4 regions of the Mesorhizobium sp. P2_E10 genome follow, and region 1 is predicted to be linked to each of the others. Evidence: predicted binding sites of a transcription regulator. Region 1 holds the regulator's gene; each other region holds the start of a gene.
The links. The regulator PhoB, encoded in region 1, activates phosphate uptake and scavenging genes when phosphate is short. The targets are predictions, from matches to a motif close to TGTCATNNANCTGTCAT.

Region 1 (4,199 bases):
ATAAATAATGACAGGCCTGCCGGCTTCTGCCAATATTTGGCTGGTGTCACCGACTGCCTTCAATATCATGAGAGGCCGCGGGGACGACCGGGAGGAAAGCAAGAAAGATGTCGGTTGGAATCCGCCACGACGATTTGCGCCGCCGCAACCGGGCGATGGTGCTTTCGGCCGTGCGCCGCGCCGGCCAGCCGTCGCGGACCGAGATCGCCGCGACCACCGGCCTCAGCCACTCCACCATATCGGCGATCTCCGCCGACCTGATCGGGGAAGGCATCCTGGCCGAGAGCAAGGCCAGCGAGCCGGTTTCGCTGAAACGCGGTCGGCCGCAAGTCGGTCTCGGACTCAATCCGGAAGCCGCCGCTGTGATGACCGTGGTGCTGTCGCTGAATTTCCTTTCCGTCGCTGTCATCGACTACGCCGGCCAGGTGGTGGCCGAAGAGCAGCGCCGGCTGGACACGCTGACCATGCCGCGCGACGAACTGATCGGCGAATGTGTCGCCATAGTCAGGCGTCGGCTCGAGGATCCCGACCTCGACACCCACAGCGTTGCCCGCATTGCTATGGGCATCCAAGGCATCACCGATTCGCACGCCCGCGCCATGCTGTGGTCGCCGATCACGCCGCAGACCGACATCGCCTTCGCCGACATACTGGAAGGCGAATTCGGCATTCCGGCCACCATGGAAAACGACTGCAACATGATGGCGGTGGCGCTGCAGTGGCGCGATCCGGTCCGCTACCACGACGATTTCATCGCCATCCTTTTGTCGCACGGCATCGGCATGGGACTGGTGCTGAAGGGCGAGCTGTTCACCGGCACCCATTCATCGGGCGGCGAGTTCGGCCACATGATCCATCGCCCGGGCGGGGCGCTGTGCCGTTGCGGGCGGCGCGGCTGCGTCGAGGCCTATGCCGGCAACTACGCCATCTGGCGCAACGCCAGGCAATTGGGCGAGGACGCCGAGCCGGTCGCCGATGTCAGCGACGCCGACATGCGGGCGCTCGCCGTCGCGGCACGCGAGAAAGACGGGCCGGAGCGCGAGGCCTACCGCAAGGCCGGCGAAGCGCTCGGCTTCGGCCTCGGCAGTCTTTTTGCGCTGATCGATCCCGCGCCGGTCGCCATGGTCGGCGTCAGCGCCGCCGCCTTCGACCTGATCGAACCGGCGCTGCGCGAGGCCATCGCCCAGACCGCCGGCGGCCAGCACTCGAAATCGATCTCCTTCGACACCGAACCGAACGAATTGCCGCTGATCCGCGAAGGCTGCGCCATGCGGGCACTGAGCTTCGTCGACCAGGAGATCTTCGCGCCGGGCGGGCAGGCACGGGCTGGCGCTATCGGGAAAGACGTGGCCTGAGGACGACGTCAATCATTGATGCCGCAGATTGTCGCCGACTTTGGAGATTGGCCGAAGCCGTCCCAACGTCGTCATCCCAGGGCGAAGCAGGAGCGAAGCTCCGTCGCGGAGACCCTGGGATCCATGCCGTGAAATCGGTCAAAGAATTCAACGGGGCAGAATTCTGCACAGTAGCAACGCCTTGAGGTCGCGGCATGGATCCTTGGGTCTGCGCCGCGTCGCTACGCTCCTTGCTTCGCCCAAGGATGACGAAGCCATGAGCGGGCTGAGCCAATCATCGACGCGTGAGGTCCGGGAGTGGACGCATTCAACCAATAAACGCTTCCGCGCCGAGGGACCTAGTCTTCGCGGATCGCGTAGCCCGCCCCGCGGATGGTGCGGATGACGTCGGGCATGCGGCCATTGTTGACCGCCTTGCGCAGCCGCCCGACATGGACGTCGACCGTGCGCTCGTCGATATAGATCGTCTCGCCCCAGACATTGTCGAGCAACTGGCTGCGCGAGAACACCCGGCCGGGATGCCGCATCATGAACTCGAGCAGCCGGAATTCTGTCGGCCCGAGCCGGATCTCGCTCTTCTTGCGATAGACCCGGTGCGATTCGCGGTCGAGCACTATGTCGCCGACCTTGAGCACACTGGACAGGACTTCCGGCTTGGCGCGGCGCAGCAGCGCCTTGACCCTGGCCATGAATTCCGGCGTCGAGAACGGCTTGACCAGATAATCGTCGGCGCCGGTCGACAGGCCGCGCACGCGGTCGCTCTCTTCGCCGCGCGCGGTCAGCATGATGATCGGCAGCCGCTCGGTTTCGGGCCGCATCCTCAGGCGCCGGCACAGCTCGATGCCGGAAACCGACGGCACCATCCAGTCCAGCACCAGCAGGTCGGGCACGTTTTCCTGCAAGCGGATTTCGGCCTCGTCGCCGCGCGTCACCACCTCGACCTGGTAACCTTCGGATTCGAGATTGTAGCGGAGGAGCACGCCTAGCGGCTCCTCGTCCTCCACCACCATGATGCGTGGCGCGATCATCGACTGGTCACCTTTGTCGTCATGCCGCCGGCGCGGACATCGCCGTCTCGTCCTGCTTCGGACGATTGGCGGGCAATTGCGAGCCGGTCAAAACATAATATGCATTTTCGGCGATGTTGGTCACATGGTCGCCGATGCGTTCGAGGTTCTTGGCGCAGAACAACAGATGCGTGCAGGCGGTGATGTTGCGCGGGTCTTCCATCATGTAGGTCAAAAGCTCGCGGAACACCGAGGTGTATTTGACGTCGATGCGCTCGTCGTCGTTTCTGAGCTTGGCGAGCGCTGCCGCATCGGCGGCGGCGTATTCCTCGACCACCCCTTGCACCTGGATGAGCACCAGTTGGGCCATCGCATCGATGGAATGCGACAGGTCGCGCGGCGTGACGCTGAGGCCGACGGTGCCGACGCGCTTGGCGATGTTCTTGGCCAGGTCGCCGATGCGCTCGAGGTCGCCGGCCATGCGGATCGAGCCGACCACTGCGCGCAAATCGTTGGCCATCGGCTGGCGCTTGGCGATCAGCGTGATGGCGCGGTCGTCCAGCTCGCGCTGGCGCGCATCCATGATGGCGTCGTCGGAGACGACGCGCTGCGCCAGGGCGTTGTCCGAATTGAGCAGCGCCTTGGTCGAGCCGCTGACCATCGAGCCGGCGAGATCGCCCATGTCGCGGATCAGCTTGCTGATCTGCCCCAACTCTTCATCGAAAGATGCGACGGTATGTTCACCCATGATCCTCGTCCTCGTGCCTGAAACTTCGCTGCCGGAACCGCTCAGCCGAACCGGCCTGTGATGTAGTCCTGGGTGCGCTTGTCGTCGGGATTGGTGAACATCTTGTCGGTGGCGCCCTCCTCGACGAGATAGCCGAGATGGAACATCGCCGTGCGCTGCGACACGCGCGCCGCCTGCTGCATCGAGTGGGTGACGATGACGATCGTGTAGTTCTGGCGCAGTTCGTCGATCAGTTCCTCGACACGGGCGGTGGCGATCGGATCGAGCGCCGAGCAGGGCTCGTCCATCAGGATCACCTCGGGCGACACGGCAATGGCGCGCGCGATGCACAGACGCTGCTGCTGGCCGCCGGAAAGGCCGGTGCCGGGCTCCTGCAAGCGATCCTTGACCTCGTTCCAGATCGCCGCCTTCTTCAGGCTCGACTCGACGATCTGATCCATGTCGGCCTTGCGCTTGGCCAGTCCGTGGATGCGCGGGCCGTAGGCGACGTTCTCGTAGATCGACTTCGGGAACGGATTGGGCTTCTGGAACACCATGCCGACGCGCGCCCTGAGCTCGACGACGTCGATGCTCTTGTCGTAGATATCCTCTTCGTCCAGCGTGATCTTGCCGGTCACCCGCGCCGAATCGATGGTGTCGTTCATGCGGTTGAGGCAGCGCAGGAAGGTCGACTTGCCGCAGCCCGACGGGCCGATCAGCGCCGTCACCTGGTTGAGGCGCACGTCGAGATTGACGTCGAACAACGCCTGCTTCTCGCCGTAGAACACGCCGACCTTGTCGCCGCGCATCTTGATCACTTCGTTCGACTTGGCGTTCATTTTATCGCCCACAGCGTTTTCAAGGGACTGTTCGGTCATGATGTTCATACCAAAATGCCTTTTTTCTACCAGCGCCGCTCGAACCGGCGCCGAAGCACGATCGCGGTGATGTTCATGGCCATGAGGAAGACCAGCAGGATGATGATGGCGCCGGACATGCGTTCGACGAAGGCGCGTTCGGCCTCGTTCGCCCACAGGTAGATCTGCACCGGCAGCGCCGTCGCCGGATCGAAAGGTGTCTTCGGATAGTCGGCAACGAAGGCGACCATAC
Region 2 (4,199 bases), on a different contig from region 1:
CCGGGCACGTAGGCGCGAAAGACTAGCGGTTGGCCTTTCTCGATGACCACAGGCAGCGCGGTGCGGCCGCCACGTTCGTTGATGGAAGCCATCCAGGGCCGCAGGTCCGGCTCGCCGCGAAATGGCCAATAGAGGCTGACCATGCGGCCGGCGATGTCGCCGATGACGGCGTCAAGACCTTCGGCGATGCGCTGCGACATCGCTGCCCGCGCGTCGGCGGAAACGGCGAGACGGGCCGCGATCAGCCGCTCGCGCTCGGCCTTGCGCCAGCGTTTCACGTCGGTCCAGTCGCTCAAGGGCATCCGAAACTCCGGATCGAGTTCATGCATGAAGCAGGGTGGCGAAGCATACTGCGCCGGACCTTCGTCGTCATGATCGTTGGCCATGCTTCATCCTCGGCATGCTGTTTCGGCAACGCTATACCCCGGCCTTGGTGTGCGGCATGTGCGTTCACGACATCGAACGGCGACTCCGGGCAGTCGTTCCAGGTCCGGATATTGTTGCGGTGCACAAAAATACCTAGATCACGCTTGATGATCTTGCTCTCCTGAGGTGAATGAGATGAACGAAGCCAGCCATCATGTCGTCGTTGTCGGCGCAGGTTTCGGCGGTCTCGAATTCACCCGTGCGCTTGCTGGCGCGCCGGTGCGCATCACCATGATCGACAAGCGCAACCATCACCTGTTCCAGCCGCTGCTCTACCAGGTGGCGACGACGGCGCTGGCGACCTCGGAGGTCGCCTGGCCGATCCGGCACCTGTTGCGCAAGCGCAAGGACGTGACAACGCTGCTCGCCAATGTCAGTGGCGTCGACCGCGCCGGCAAGCGCGTGCTGCTCGATGACGGCAGTGCCGTCGCCTACGACACGCTGGTGCTGGCCACCGGAGCCCGCCACGCCTATTTCGGCCATGACGAATGGGAGCCTTTCGCGCCGGGGCTAAAGACGCTGGAGGACGCCACCACCATTCGGCGACGCATTCTGCTGGCGTTCGAGCAGGCCGAGCGCGAAACCGACCCTGCCAAACGCCAAGCGCTTCTGACCATTGCGATTGTCGGTGGCGGGCCGACCGGTGTGGAGCTTGCCGGCACCATCATCGAACTGGCGCATGACACGCTACGCGGCGAGTTCCGCAACATCGATACGCGGCAAACGCGCGTGGTGCTGATCGAGGCCGGTGACCGCATTCTTGCCAATTTCGCGCCAAAACTCTCCGATTACGCTGGAAAGGCGCTCGAGCGGCTGGGCGTGACGATCGAGCTCGGCCGGGCCGTGACGCGCTGCGACGCCGAAGGCGTGGTCTTTGGTGACAGGCAACTGGCGGCCCGAACGATCCTCTGGGCAGCCGGCGTTGCCGCTTCGCCCGCCGCCGAATGGCTTGGAGCGAAGGCAGACCGCGCGGGCAGGGTGCTCGTCGAGCCTGACCTCAGCGTGCCTGGCAGCCCGGAGATTTTTGTCATCGGCGACGCCGCCCTCGTACTGCGGTCCGATGGACGGCCGGTACCCGGTGTGGCGCCTTCCGCCAAGCAGGAGGGCCGGCATGTTGCGGCTACCATCAAGGCCAGGCTTGACGGTGACAGGACCGCGCGTCCTTTCCACTACAGCCATGCCGGCGATCTGGCGACGATCGGCAAACGCGCCGCCGCGATCGATTTCGGCTGGATCAAGCTCACCGGCTGGCTCGCCTGGTGGCTGTGGGGAATTGCGCACATCTATTTTCTGATCGGTTTCCGCAACCGGCTCGCGGTCTCGTTAAGCTGGCTATGGATCTATCTGACGGGCCAGCGCAGCGCGCGGCTGATCACGCAGGGCAATGACGACAGGGGCTGACGTTTCGCTCCGGGAGGGTGTTTCATCCGCCCGTCACCTTTTCCTGATCAATTGACTTCGCGGTGGACATGGCCGGATTTCGGCGCGAAGCTTCTGCTTCGGGGTCTGGGCTTGTCACTTGTCGAAGTAGGAAGAAACAATGCCCCAACTGCTCCACCCCGTGTCCCGCCGCGGCTTTCTCGCCGGCGCCACTGCTGCAGGCGCGCTGATCATGCTCCACCCGTTCTCCGCTCGCGCGCAAGCCAACCAGGCGCATCTCAGGATCATGGAAACGACCGACATCCATGTGAATGTGCTGCCTTACGATTACTACGCCGACAAACCAAACGACACGATGGGGCTGTCGCGGACGGCGTCGCTGATTGCGGCGGTGCGCAAGGAAGCCACCAACGCGATGCTGATCGACAATGGCGACCTTCTGCAAGGCAATCCGATGGGCGACTACATCGCCTATGAAAAGGGGATGAAGGACGGCGACCTGCATCCGATCATGAAGGGCATGAACCTGCTCGGCTATGAATGCTCGACGCTCGGCAACCACGAGTTCAACTACGGCCTGTCGTTTCTGGATAAGGTGTTGGCCGGCGCCAATTTCCCGTTCGTCTGTGCAAACCTGATCCGCGGCACCGAGCTTGCGGCGAACCCGCGCGACGACAGGCTCTACCTCAAGCCCTATGTCATCCTCGACAAGAAGATCAAGGACGGGTCGGGCGCCGAGCAGCCGATCAAAATAGGCATCATCGGCTTCGTGCCGCCGCAGGTCATGGTGTGGGACCTGAAGAACCTGGAGGGCAACGTCAAGACGCGCGACATCGTCGAAGCGGCCAAGGCCTGGGTGCCTGAGATGAAGGAGGCGGGCGCCGACATCGTCATTGCGCTCTCGCATTCCGGCATCGACATCAAGCAGGGCGACATGATGGAGAACGCCTCGTTCTTCGTCGCCGGCGTCGAGGGCATCGACGCGGTCTTCACCGGCCACCAGCATCTGGTCTTCCCCGGCAAGAAGGACTTTCAGTCGCTCGAGGCCGTCGATACGCAAAAGGGCACGCTGCAAGGCAAGCCTGCCGCCATGGGCGGCTTCTGGGGCTCGCATATGGGCCTGATTGACCTGATGCTGGAGCGCGACGGCTCGAAATGGAAGGTCGTTTCGGCGACCTCCGAGGCGCGGCCGATCTACGAGCGGATCGACAAGGCGAACAAGCCGACGGTCGAAGACGACAAGCGCATTGTCGATGTTTTGAAAAAAGACCACGAGGCGACGCTTGCCTATGTGCGCCGGCCCGTCGGCAAGACTTCGGCGCCGCTCTATTCCTATTTTGCGCTGGTCGCCGACGATCCGTCGGTGCAGATCGTCAGCCAGGCGCAGACCTGGTATCTCAAGGACATCCTTAGGAATACGCAGTGGAAGGATGTGCCGCTGCTTTCGGCGGCGGCTCCCTTCAAGGCGGGCGGCCGCAATGGGGCCGACTACTATACCGACGTGCCGGTGGGCGACATCGCGATCAAAAATGTCGCCGACCTCTATCTCTATCCGAACACGGTGCGCGCCGTCGAAATCACCGGCGCCCAGGTCAAGGAATGGCTGGAAATGTCGGCCGGTATCTTCAACCGAATCGAGCCTGGCAAAGCCGACCAGGCGCTCATCAACACCGATTTCCCGTCCTACAATTTCGACGTCATCGATGGCGTCAGTTACAGGATCGACCTGTCACAGGCACCCAAATACGATGCCAAGGGCGGGCTGGCGAATGCTGGCTCAAACCGCATCGTCGACCTGATGTTCGACGGAAAACCAATCGATCCCGCAGGGAAATTTGTCGTCGCCACCAACAATTACCGCGCCGGTGGCGGCGGCAATTTCCCTGACATCAATGCCTCGAAGATCATCTATGAGGCGCCCGACACCAACCGTGATGTGATCGTCCGCTACATCATCAGCGAGGGCACCATCAATCCGTCGGCGGACGGCAACTGGTCGTTTGCGCCATTGCCAGGAGCCAGTGTCGTGTTCGAGACCGGCGCCAAGGCCAAGGATTTCATCGCGCAGGTGACGTCGCTGAAGATCGAACCGGCGGGCGAGGGCGAAGCGGGGTTTGCGAAGTACCGCATCATCCTCTGAAAATAGGTCTCGCGACACTTGCGCAAAGGGGCGAGGCGGCGCAGGCCGCCTTGCCGGGATTTCGTTGAGGCTGCCCTTACGCCTTGTAGACCACCTGACGGACGTCGATGTAGCTCGCCCTGAAGCCGGCTTCGCAATAGTGCAGGTAGAACTCCCAGAGTTTCTTGAAGCGGTCGTCGAAACCGAGCGGAACGATCTTTTCCCAGGACGCCCAGAAGCGCTGGCGCCATTCGGCGAGCGTGCGCGCATAGTC
Region 3 (4,199 bases), on a different contig from region 1:
ATGATCGCGATATTACGAATTTTCATGTTGTGGTCTCGGGAGCGTTGCAGGCAGCAGGCCAAAAGGCGCCGCCTCTTTCGGTTGCGCGGCTCATACAGGGTTTTTCGCAATTGCGAAAGAGGCGCTCGTCACCAAATACTCATCAAATCTTAAACATCCGCGTGTGAAATGATTTCATTAACCAAGGCGGGAACCTTTCGGGGCCCGGGTAGTTCGACCTCTATGACCGATCACGTCATCAAATTCAGGCAGATCCTGGCATGGGCCGCCCTCGCGGTCGTGCTTGCCGCGGGCGCCGCACAGTCGGCCGCGACGCTGAAACAGACGCAGCCGCCGCTGGCGTCCGACACGCCGACGGCAGAGCAGCTTTTTGCCGACGCCCCCGATGGCGTCGACCCGATGGTGACCGGGCCGGTCACCGCTGCCTTCAAGCAGCGGCAGGAAGCCGCCAACTGCGACAGCGCGGTCTGGCCCAACATTCCGACGGTTTGCTATCCAAACTAGCAGCTTGGCCGCTCACGCCGACCGAACCGGATCGAGCGTCACCTTGTAGAGCTCATTGTCGTCGCGATCCATCAGCCGCACCGTCAATTGCTCGCTGGCGCCGTTGATGTCGACCAGGCCGAAGAACTGCAGGCCGGCTGACGGCGGCAGGTTCTGGGCCTGCTCGGCGGTCGGCGCCTTGATGAATTTCAGCTCCGGACCGAAGGTCATGTCGAAATCGTTCGGGCCGAACGTGCCGGCATGGATCGGACCCGAGACGAATTCCCAGAACGGGTTGAAATCCTGGAACTGCGCCTTGTCGGGGTTGTAGTAGTGCGCCGCCGTGTAGTGCACGTCGGCGGTCAGCCAGACAATGTTGCTGATGCCGGCATTCTTGATGTAGCGCAGCAGGTCGGCGATCTCGAGCTCGCGGCCCTTTGGCAGGCCGTTGTCGCCATTGCTGACCGCCTCGGCGCCAACCTTCTTGGCGCCATCGTTCCAGACGACGAGGCCAAGCGGCATGTCGGCGGCGATGATCTTCCAGGTCGCCTTGGAGTTTGCCAGTTCGCGCTTCAGCCATTTCGTCTGCTGTTCGCCCAGCATGCGCGATTCCGGCGTCATCGTATCCTGCATATCCGGACCGTTGGGGCCGCGATAGGACCGCATGTCGAGGAAGAACACGTCGAGCAGCGGCCCGTAGGCGATCTTGCGATAGACGCGGCCGGGCTCGGACGGCTCGTAGCGGATCGTCGTCATCTCGTGGAAAGCGCGCGCCGCACGCGCCGCCAGCACATGGATGGACTTTTCCGAGTAGCGGTCGTCGGCGGTCAGGTCCTTCGAATCCGACCAGTTGTTCAGCACCTCATGGTCGTCCCACTGATAGAAGGTCGGGCAGATGGCGCTGAGGCCGAGCACGTTCTTGTCCATCATGTTGTACTTCCACTGGTCGCGGTATTCGTCCAGCGTCTGCGCAACCTTGCGCTTGCCGTCGATGAGCACGACATTCTTCCACTTGCCGCCGCCGGGCAGGTCGACCTCGTCCTTCATGGCGCCGTCGGCATAGATGGTGTCGCCCGAATGCAGGAAGAAATCGGGCGTGTGCTTGCCGATCGTGGCATAGGTCTTCATGCCGGTCTCGTCGATGCCCCAGCCCTGGCCGGCGGTATCGCCCGACCAGGCGAACTTGATGTCGCGCTTGGAGGCCGGCGCCGTGCGGAAGCGACCAACGATCGGTTCGGACACCGCGTTGATATCGGCGAGATCGGCCGCAACCATGCGGTAAAAAATGTCTTGGTCGGAAGCGAGGTCGGTGAGCAGCCGCTTCACCGTATAGTCGCTTGCCGGCGAGGTATCGAGCGGCGCCAGCCGGGTGGCATTGGCGAAATTTTCCGTCGACGACACTTCGAACATGACGCGCGACGGCCGGTCCGTGCGCGTCCACACCATGCCGCTGGTGGCGTCGACGTCGCCGGACTGGATGCCATGGGTAAAGGCCGGCCGCTGGTTGGCGCGCGAATAATAGGGCATTGCCAGCCCCGAGACGCCGACCAGCCCTACGGCGCTGGCGGAAGTGACGAAAGCGCGGCGGGAAATCTTGTTCATGGCTGTCTCCTGGATGGCTTCGAACGGTGCCACCAAGGTCCAGCTTCAATGTTTCAGCCACATCTCCAAACCATGAAGGTTTGATAACAGTGAACAGGCGGGTGATCTCCCCCCTCGAGGGGGAGATGTCGCCGAAGGCGACAGAGGGGGTCGTCTCGCATGGAGCGCCTACCTCCTCTTTCGTCACAAAGAAACGCCAAGCCCGGTCGAACCGACCCCCTCTGACCGCTTCGCGGCCATCTCCCCCTCAAGGGGGAGATCAGCGCTCGACTGTCGCGCCTTAAGCCGGCTGCGGCTCCGGATCAAAGGCCGGACGGCTCGTATTGATCAGCAGCGAGAGACAGGCGGCGGCAATGGCCGTCATGCCGGCGATCAGGAAGGCCAGTTCGTAATTGCCCTGCAATTCGCGCATGGTGCCGCCGAAGAAAGCCGCGGAGGCCGCGCCGATCTGATGGCCGGCGACGATCCAGCCGAACACGATCGGCCCGCTGCGGTCGCCGAATGCCTCGTTGGCGAGCCGCAGCGTCGGCGGCACGGTGGCGATCCAGTCGAGACCGTAGAGCACGGCGAAGATGATCAGGCTGGTCGCCGAGAAGCCGGAATAGGGCAGATAGATCAGCGCCAGGCCGCGAATGCCATAGTAGACGCCGAGCAGCTTGCGCGGGTCGAAACGGTCGGTGAGCCAACCCGACAGCGTCGTGCCGATCAGGTCGAAAATGCCCATCATCGACAACAGGCCGGCGGCCTGCACCTCACCGATGCCCATGTCGCCGCAGAACGCGATCAGATGCGTGCCGACCAATCCGTTGGTGGTGAAGCCGCAGATGAAGAAGGTGGCAAACAGGTACCAGAAGACGCGGGTGCCAGCGGCGCGGCGCAATGTGTTGAGCGTGTGCGCCAGGAAATTGCCTTGCGATGCCGGTGGCACCGGCGGCACGTCGTCGAGTTCGGCGCCGTAGCGCACCATGCCGATCGAGGCCGGCCGCTCCGGCACCAGCAGCCAGACCAGCGGCAGCAGGCAGGCAGTGGCGACGGAGATCGCGATGGCGACCGGCTTCCAGCCGCCCGACTGGGCGAGCGCGGCCAGCAGCGGCAGGAACACCAACAGGCCGGTGGCGCTGGAGGCCGACATCAGGCCCATCACCAGGCCGCGATTGGTCTTGAACCAGCGGTTGACGATGGTGGCGCCAAGCACGGTGGCGACCGCGCCCGAACCGATCCCGGAAAATACGCCCCAGGTGATGAGCAGATGCCATGGCTTGGTCATCAGCAGGCTGAGCGCCGTCGAGGCCGACATCACCATCAGCGAGGCAAGCAGCGTGCGGCGCAAGCCTATCCGCTCCATCAGTGCCGCAGCGAACGGTCCGGTCATGCCATAGAGGAAAATGCCGACGGCAGCGGCCAGCGAAACCACATCGCGCCGCCAGCCAAAACTTTCTTCCAGTGGCAGCATCATGACGGCAGGCGCGGAACGCAAACCGGCCGCGATCAGCAAACAGAGAAAGATGACGCCGACCACGACGAAAGCGTAGCGCTGGCCAAAGGGACGGGATTGAGCTATCATGTTACTGACCGGTACGTTACAGTTAAGGCAAAGGTATACGTACCGATCGGTAACACGTCAATCGAGTCATGCCATGCCAACGGACAAAAATATTGAACTGACCATCAGCGACGATCATGCATCGTCTCCGCCGAAGGCTGCCAAGAAGATCCTCGACGTGGCGTACGACCTGTTTTACCGGCGCGGCATCAGGGCGATCGGCGTCGACGAGATCGTCAAGCGCGCCGGCGTCACCAAGCCCAGCCTTTACCGCAGCTTTCCGTCCAAGGATGAGCTGGCCGCTTCTTATCTCAGGCAATACGACCTCGAATTCTGGGGCCGCTTCGACGAGGCGGTGGACGCCCATCCCGGCGACCCGCGCGCGCAGATCAAGGCTTTCCTGACCCGTGTCGGCAAGCGCACGCAAAGACCCGACTATCGTGGCTGCGGCATGACCAACGCGGCGGTGGAGTATCCCGAGCACGGTCACCCGGCACGCGTGGTGAGCGAGGCCAACAAGCAGGAATTGCGCCGCCGCCTGCGCGCCATGGCGACAGCGATGGGCGCCGAC
Region 4 (4,199 bases), on a different contig from region 1:
TATTTCCGTCGCCGCGGCTGGCTCTGAGCAAGGCTTGGCTCACCAGAAATCGCTTGACCAAACGCCGTCCGGCCTGCATCCGGGAACGCCGATCCTTGGCGATCGTACAATCTTGAACCGGATTCGGATGATGACCGGAAAGACTTGGGCCTACGAGGATTTCACCGAGGGCGCGTCGCTCGACCTCGGCAAGAAGCAGGTAAGTGCGGCCGAGATCATCGAATTCGCGCAGGAATTCGATGCGCAGCCAATGCATCTCGACGAGGAAGCCGGCAAGGCCAGCATCCTTGGCGGGCTGGCGGCTTCCGGCTGGCACACCTGCGCCATGTTCATGCGCATGCTGTGTGATGCCTTCCTGCTCGACTCGACCTCGCAAGGGGCACCCGGCGTCGACCAGGTCAAATGGAAGAAGCCGGTGCTGGCCGGCGACACGCTCACCGGCAAAGCGACAGTGCTTGCCAAACGCGTTTCCAGGTCGAAGCCGCAGATCGGCCTGATCACCATGCGCAGCGAACTGTTCAACCAGCGCGGCGAAAGCGTCTTCGAATTCGAAAACACCTGCATGTTCCTGACCCGTGAGGCCAGCGCATGACGCTGGACGAGTACTTTTGCATCGGTGTCGCCGTCACGCTCGGTTCGCATAGATTCGAACCCGAGGCGATCAAGACATTCGCCCGCAAATACGATCCGCAGGTTTTTCATGTCGACGAAGAGGCGGCAAAGAACAGCGTCTTGGGCGGCCTCTGCGCGTCAGGCTGGCATACCGCCGCCACCTGGATGAAATACAATCTCGAAACCCGCATGGACGCCGAAGGCATCAACTGGACCGGCCCCGGCCCGTTGCCCGAATTCGGCCCCTCGCCCGGCTTCAAGAACCTGAAATGGCTGAAGCCTGTCTATGCCGGTGAAACCGTCACCTTCAGCCGCACCGCACTTTCCCATCGCCCCATTGCCTCGCGCCCCGGCTGGCGAATGCTGGCGCTACGCGCGGAAGCCTTCGATTCGACCGGCGACAAGGTGCTGGAGTTTGAGAGCGCGGTGCTGGTGAAGGCGGGGTGAGTTTCTTCCTTCTCCCCGTTCACGGGGAGAAGGTGCCCGAAGGGCGGATGAGGGGCGGCACCAGCGTTGGTGTCCCGCGTTGCCCTACCCTGCCCTTCGCTATCGCTCCGGGCGTTCGAGCCCTTTGAAAGGTCCACTGGACCTTTCAATTTGCCTTCGGCAAACCGGTCTCAAACCCCCTCAAACCCGATCAGCGTCCTGACCGGCACGCCGAGCGCTTCCAGCTTGGCACGCCCGCCCAGGTCCGGCAGGTCGATGACGAAGCAGGCGGCGAGAATGTCGGCGCCGATCTGCCGCAGCAGCTTCACCGCCGCCTCCGCCGTGCCGCCGGTGGCGATCAGGTCGTCGACGAGGATCACCTTCTCGCCCGGTGCAACGCCGTCCTTGTGCATCTCCATCTCGTCCAACCCATATTCCAGGCTGTAGGCGACGCGCACCGTCTCGTAGGGCAGCTTGCCCTTCTTGCGGATCGGCACGAAACCGGCCGAAAGCTGGTGGGCGACGGCGCCGCCGAGAATGAAGCCGCGCGCTTCGATGCCGGCGATCTTGTCGATCTTCTGGCCGGCATAGGGATGCACCAGTTCGTCGATGGCGCGGCGGAAGGCGCGCGCATTGCCGAGCAGCGTCGTGATGTCGCGAAACAAGATACCGGGCTTCGGATAATCGGGAATGGTGCGGATCGCGGCAAGCAGCGTGTCTTCAAGGGACGATTTCATCAGGCGGCTCTCCGGGGATCGGTCGTCCAGATTCGGCAGAAGGACGTCAAAGGGATTTGGCCGATCGTAACCCGGCGAGGCCAAGGACGGCTACCGCCATGTGCCGCTTGGCAAAAAATTGTCTGGCAAAGGATCGGTTCGCTTTGTGGCCGTGACCGCACTAAAAAGGGCGCCTGGGGCGCCCTTTTCGTGTGCCGGCTGCCTTTTGGGCAGGATGGTCGTCACATGCCAAGGTCGGAGCGGAGCTCGGACCGCGCCACTTCGTATTCGGCCTTGAAATCGGGGCGGCTGAGCAGGATCGCGGCAATGACGCTGCCGGAAATCTTGCCCATCTCGATATCGGAGGGATAGTGGATGCCGCCGACCTCACGGTTGTGAGCGTATTCGGCCGCCCGCGCCATTATCTCGGCGCGCTTTTCGGGAACCATGTCGGAAAGGATGATGCCCATCATGGTGCCGACGGTCGCATGGCCGGACGGCCAGGACCCGGAACTCGACAGCTTGACCACCGGCTTGACCAAGTCGCTGAGCTGATGCGGTCGCGGACGCTTCCAGACATCCTTGGCCGGGTCGACGACCGCGCCTTCGGTGGCAACGACGCGATCGAAGAAGGCGCTGAACTTCGGCAGCGTCTCCTTGTTGAACTTCGGTCCCATGACATCGGCGAAGCGCCAGACGTCCTCCTGGGCATCGGCGATGGCCCGGGCTTCCATTTCAGGGGTACGCGTCACCTGCAGCGTCAGCACCTCGCCCAACTCGGCTTTCGTCTGGGCGGAATCGTTTGCCGGCGGCGGTGGCAGGATCATCGTCAGGTCGATGTCCTTGTTGGTGACGAAGGGTGCCGCGTCCTCGGCATAGGCCGTGGAGCCGACGACAAGCAGCAGAAAGCCTGCTGCCAGCGATGCATATTTTTTCATGGTGCGATCCTTTGATGAGGGCGGCACAGCATCGCCGAATGCGGTGACGGCCATGTGACACGGCCGGTGTTCTCACCTGCTCCAGAATGCAAAAAGGGCGCCTTCCGGCGCCCTCGCATTTTCGAAGCTTGCAGCGCTCAGTGCGCCACGCCTTCCCATACCTTGCGCTTGGTCAGGTAGACCAGCGCGCCGAACAAAAGCAGGAACACCAGGACACGGAAACCGGTCTTCTTGCGGTCTTCCATGTGCGGCTCGGCCGCCCACATCAGGAAAGCCGACACGTCGCGGGAATACTGGTCGACGGTCTGCGGCGAACCGTCGTCATAGGTCACCTGGCCGTCCGAGAGCGGCTTCGGCATCTTCAGCGACACGCCGGACAGGAAGTAGGGATTGTAGTGCGTACCTTCCGGGATCACCATGCCGGCCGGCGGCTGCTCGTCATAGCCGGTCAGCAGCGAGTGGATGTAGTCGGGACCGCCCTGGGCATATTGCGTGAAGATGTCGAAGACGAAGCGCGGAAAGCCGCGCTCGACGCCGCGCGCCTTGGCCAGCAGCGACATGTCGGGCGGGGCAGCGCCGCCATTGGCGGCAGCGGCGGCCTCGACGTTGGCGAACGGCGCCGGAAAATGGTCGGACGGCTTGCCGGGTCGATCGAACATGTCGCCGGCGTCGTTGGGACCGTCATGGATCGTGTATTCGGCCGACAGCGACTTGATCTGGGCTTCCGAGTAACCGAGGCCTTCGAGCGTGCGGAACGCCACCAGGTTCATCGAATGGCAGGCCGAGCAAACTTCCTTGTAGACCTTCAGGCCGCGCTGCAGCTGCGCCTTGTCGTAGGTGCCGAACGGACCGGCGAAGCTCCAGTCCATCTCCTTCGGCTCGTCGATCGGGAAATGCGTCGGCGCGGCAGCGTTGTGTGCCTCTTCGGCGGCGATTGCCCCGGTGTTTGCTGCTCCAACGCCGGCGGCGACAAGGCCAATCAGCGCCAGCGAGGTGAGAATCTTCTTCATGCCAAATCCCCTTAGATTCTCTACCGCTCAGCCCTTGGTTTCCGGCGCGGCCGTAGCCCCCGCAGGATGATGACCGCCGCCCTTGTTCTTCTCAAGCACCGCCTCGGTGATCGAATTGGGCAGCCTTCGCGGCGTCTCGATCAGGCCGAGCACCGGCAACGCGACCAGGAAGAAGGCGAAGTAGAACAGCGTCGCCATCTGCGCCATGAAGACATAGCTGCCCTCGGCAGGTTGCGAGCCCAACCATCCGAGCAGGATGGCGTCGGCCGCGAACAGCCAGAAGAACAATTTGTACCACGGGCGGTAGACCGCCGAGCGCACCTTCGAGGTGTCGAGCCAAGGCACCAGGAACAGCATGACGATGGCGCCGAACATGCACAGCACGCCGCCGAGCTTGGAATTGATCGGCCCGATGTTGAAGGTGATGGCACGCAGGATCGCGTAGAACGGCAGGAAGTACCATTCCGGCACGATATGGGCCGGCGTCTTCAGCGGGT

Region 2: the regulator PhoB is predicted to act here: its motif matches at 1,848-1,864, upstream of AC1D0N_RS19560 (bifunctional 2',3'-cyclic-nucleotide 2'-phosphodiesterase/3'-nucleotidase).
Region 3: the regulator PhoB is predicted to act here: its motif matches at 2,158-2,174, upstream of AC1D0N_RS25980 (alkaline phosphatase D family protein).
Region 4: the regulator PhoB is predicted to act here: its motif matches at 2,736-2,752, upstream of AC1D0N_RS16070 (acid phosphatase).

The regions. Positions count from the first base shown of each region.
Region 1 is NZ_JBFUEK010000006.1:266,576-270,774, reverse strand. It holds gene AC1D0N_RS18500 (ROK family protein) at 108-1,355, shown strand; gene phoB (phosphate regulon transcriptional regulator PhoB) at 1,694-2,383, opposite strand; gene phoU (phosphate signaling complex protein PhoU) at 2,403-3,110, opposite strand; gene pstB (phosphate ABC transporter ATP-binding protein PstB) at 3,152-3,976, opposite strand; gene pstA (phosphate ABC transporter permease PstA) at 3,994-4,199, opposite strand, start outside.
Region 2 is NZ_JBFUEK010000007.1:55,384-59,582, forward strand. It holds gene AC1D0N_RS19550 (5-formyltetrahydrofolate cyclo-ligase) at 1-386, opposite strand, end outside; gene AC1D0N_RS19555 (NAD(P)/FAD-dependent oxidoreductase) at 562-1,827, shown strand; gene AC1D0N_RS19560 (bifunctional 2',3'-cyclic-nucleotide 2'-phosphodiesterase/3'-nucleotidase) at 1,967-3,946, shown strand; gene AC1D0N_RS19565 (class I SAM-dependent methyltransferase) at 4,023-4,199, opposite strand, start outside.
Region 3 is NZ_JBFUEK010000013.1:111,675-115,873, reverse strand. It holds gene typA (translational GTPase TypA) at 1-26, opposite strand, end outside; gene AC1D0N_RS25985 (hypothetical protein) at 223-504, shown strand; gene AC1D0N_RS25980 (alkaline phosphatase D family protein) at 517-2,085, opposite strand; gene AC1D0N_RS25975 (MFS transporter) at 2,366-3,649, opposite strand; gene AC1D0N_RS25970 (TetR/AcrR family transcriptional regulator) at 3,723-4,199, shown strand, end outside.
Region 4 is NZ_JBFUEK010000005.1:258,023-262,221, forward strand. It holds gene corA (magnesium/cobalt transporter CorA) at 1-27, shown strand, start outside; gene AC1D0N_RS16055 (MaoC family dehydratase) at 131-592, shown strand; gene AC1D0N_RS16060 (MaoC family dehydratase) at 589-1,059, shown strand; gene AC1D0N_RS16065 (adenine phosphoribosyltransferase) at 1,230-1,775, opposite strand; gene AC1D0N_RS16070 (acid phosphatase) at 1,997-2,692, opposite strand; gene AC1D0N_RS16075 (cytochrome c1) at 2,830-3,702, opposite strand; gene AC1D0N_RS16080 (cytochrome b) at 3,730-4,199, opposite strand, start outside.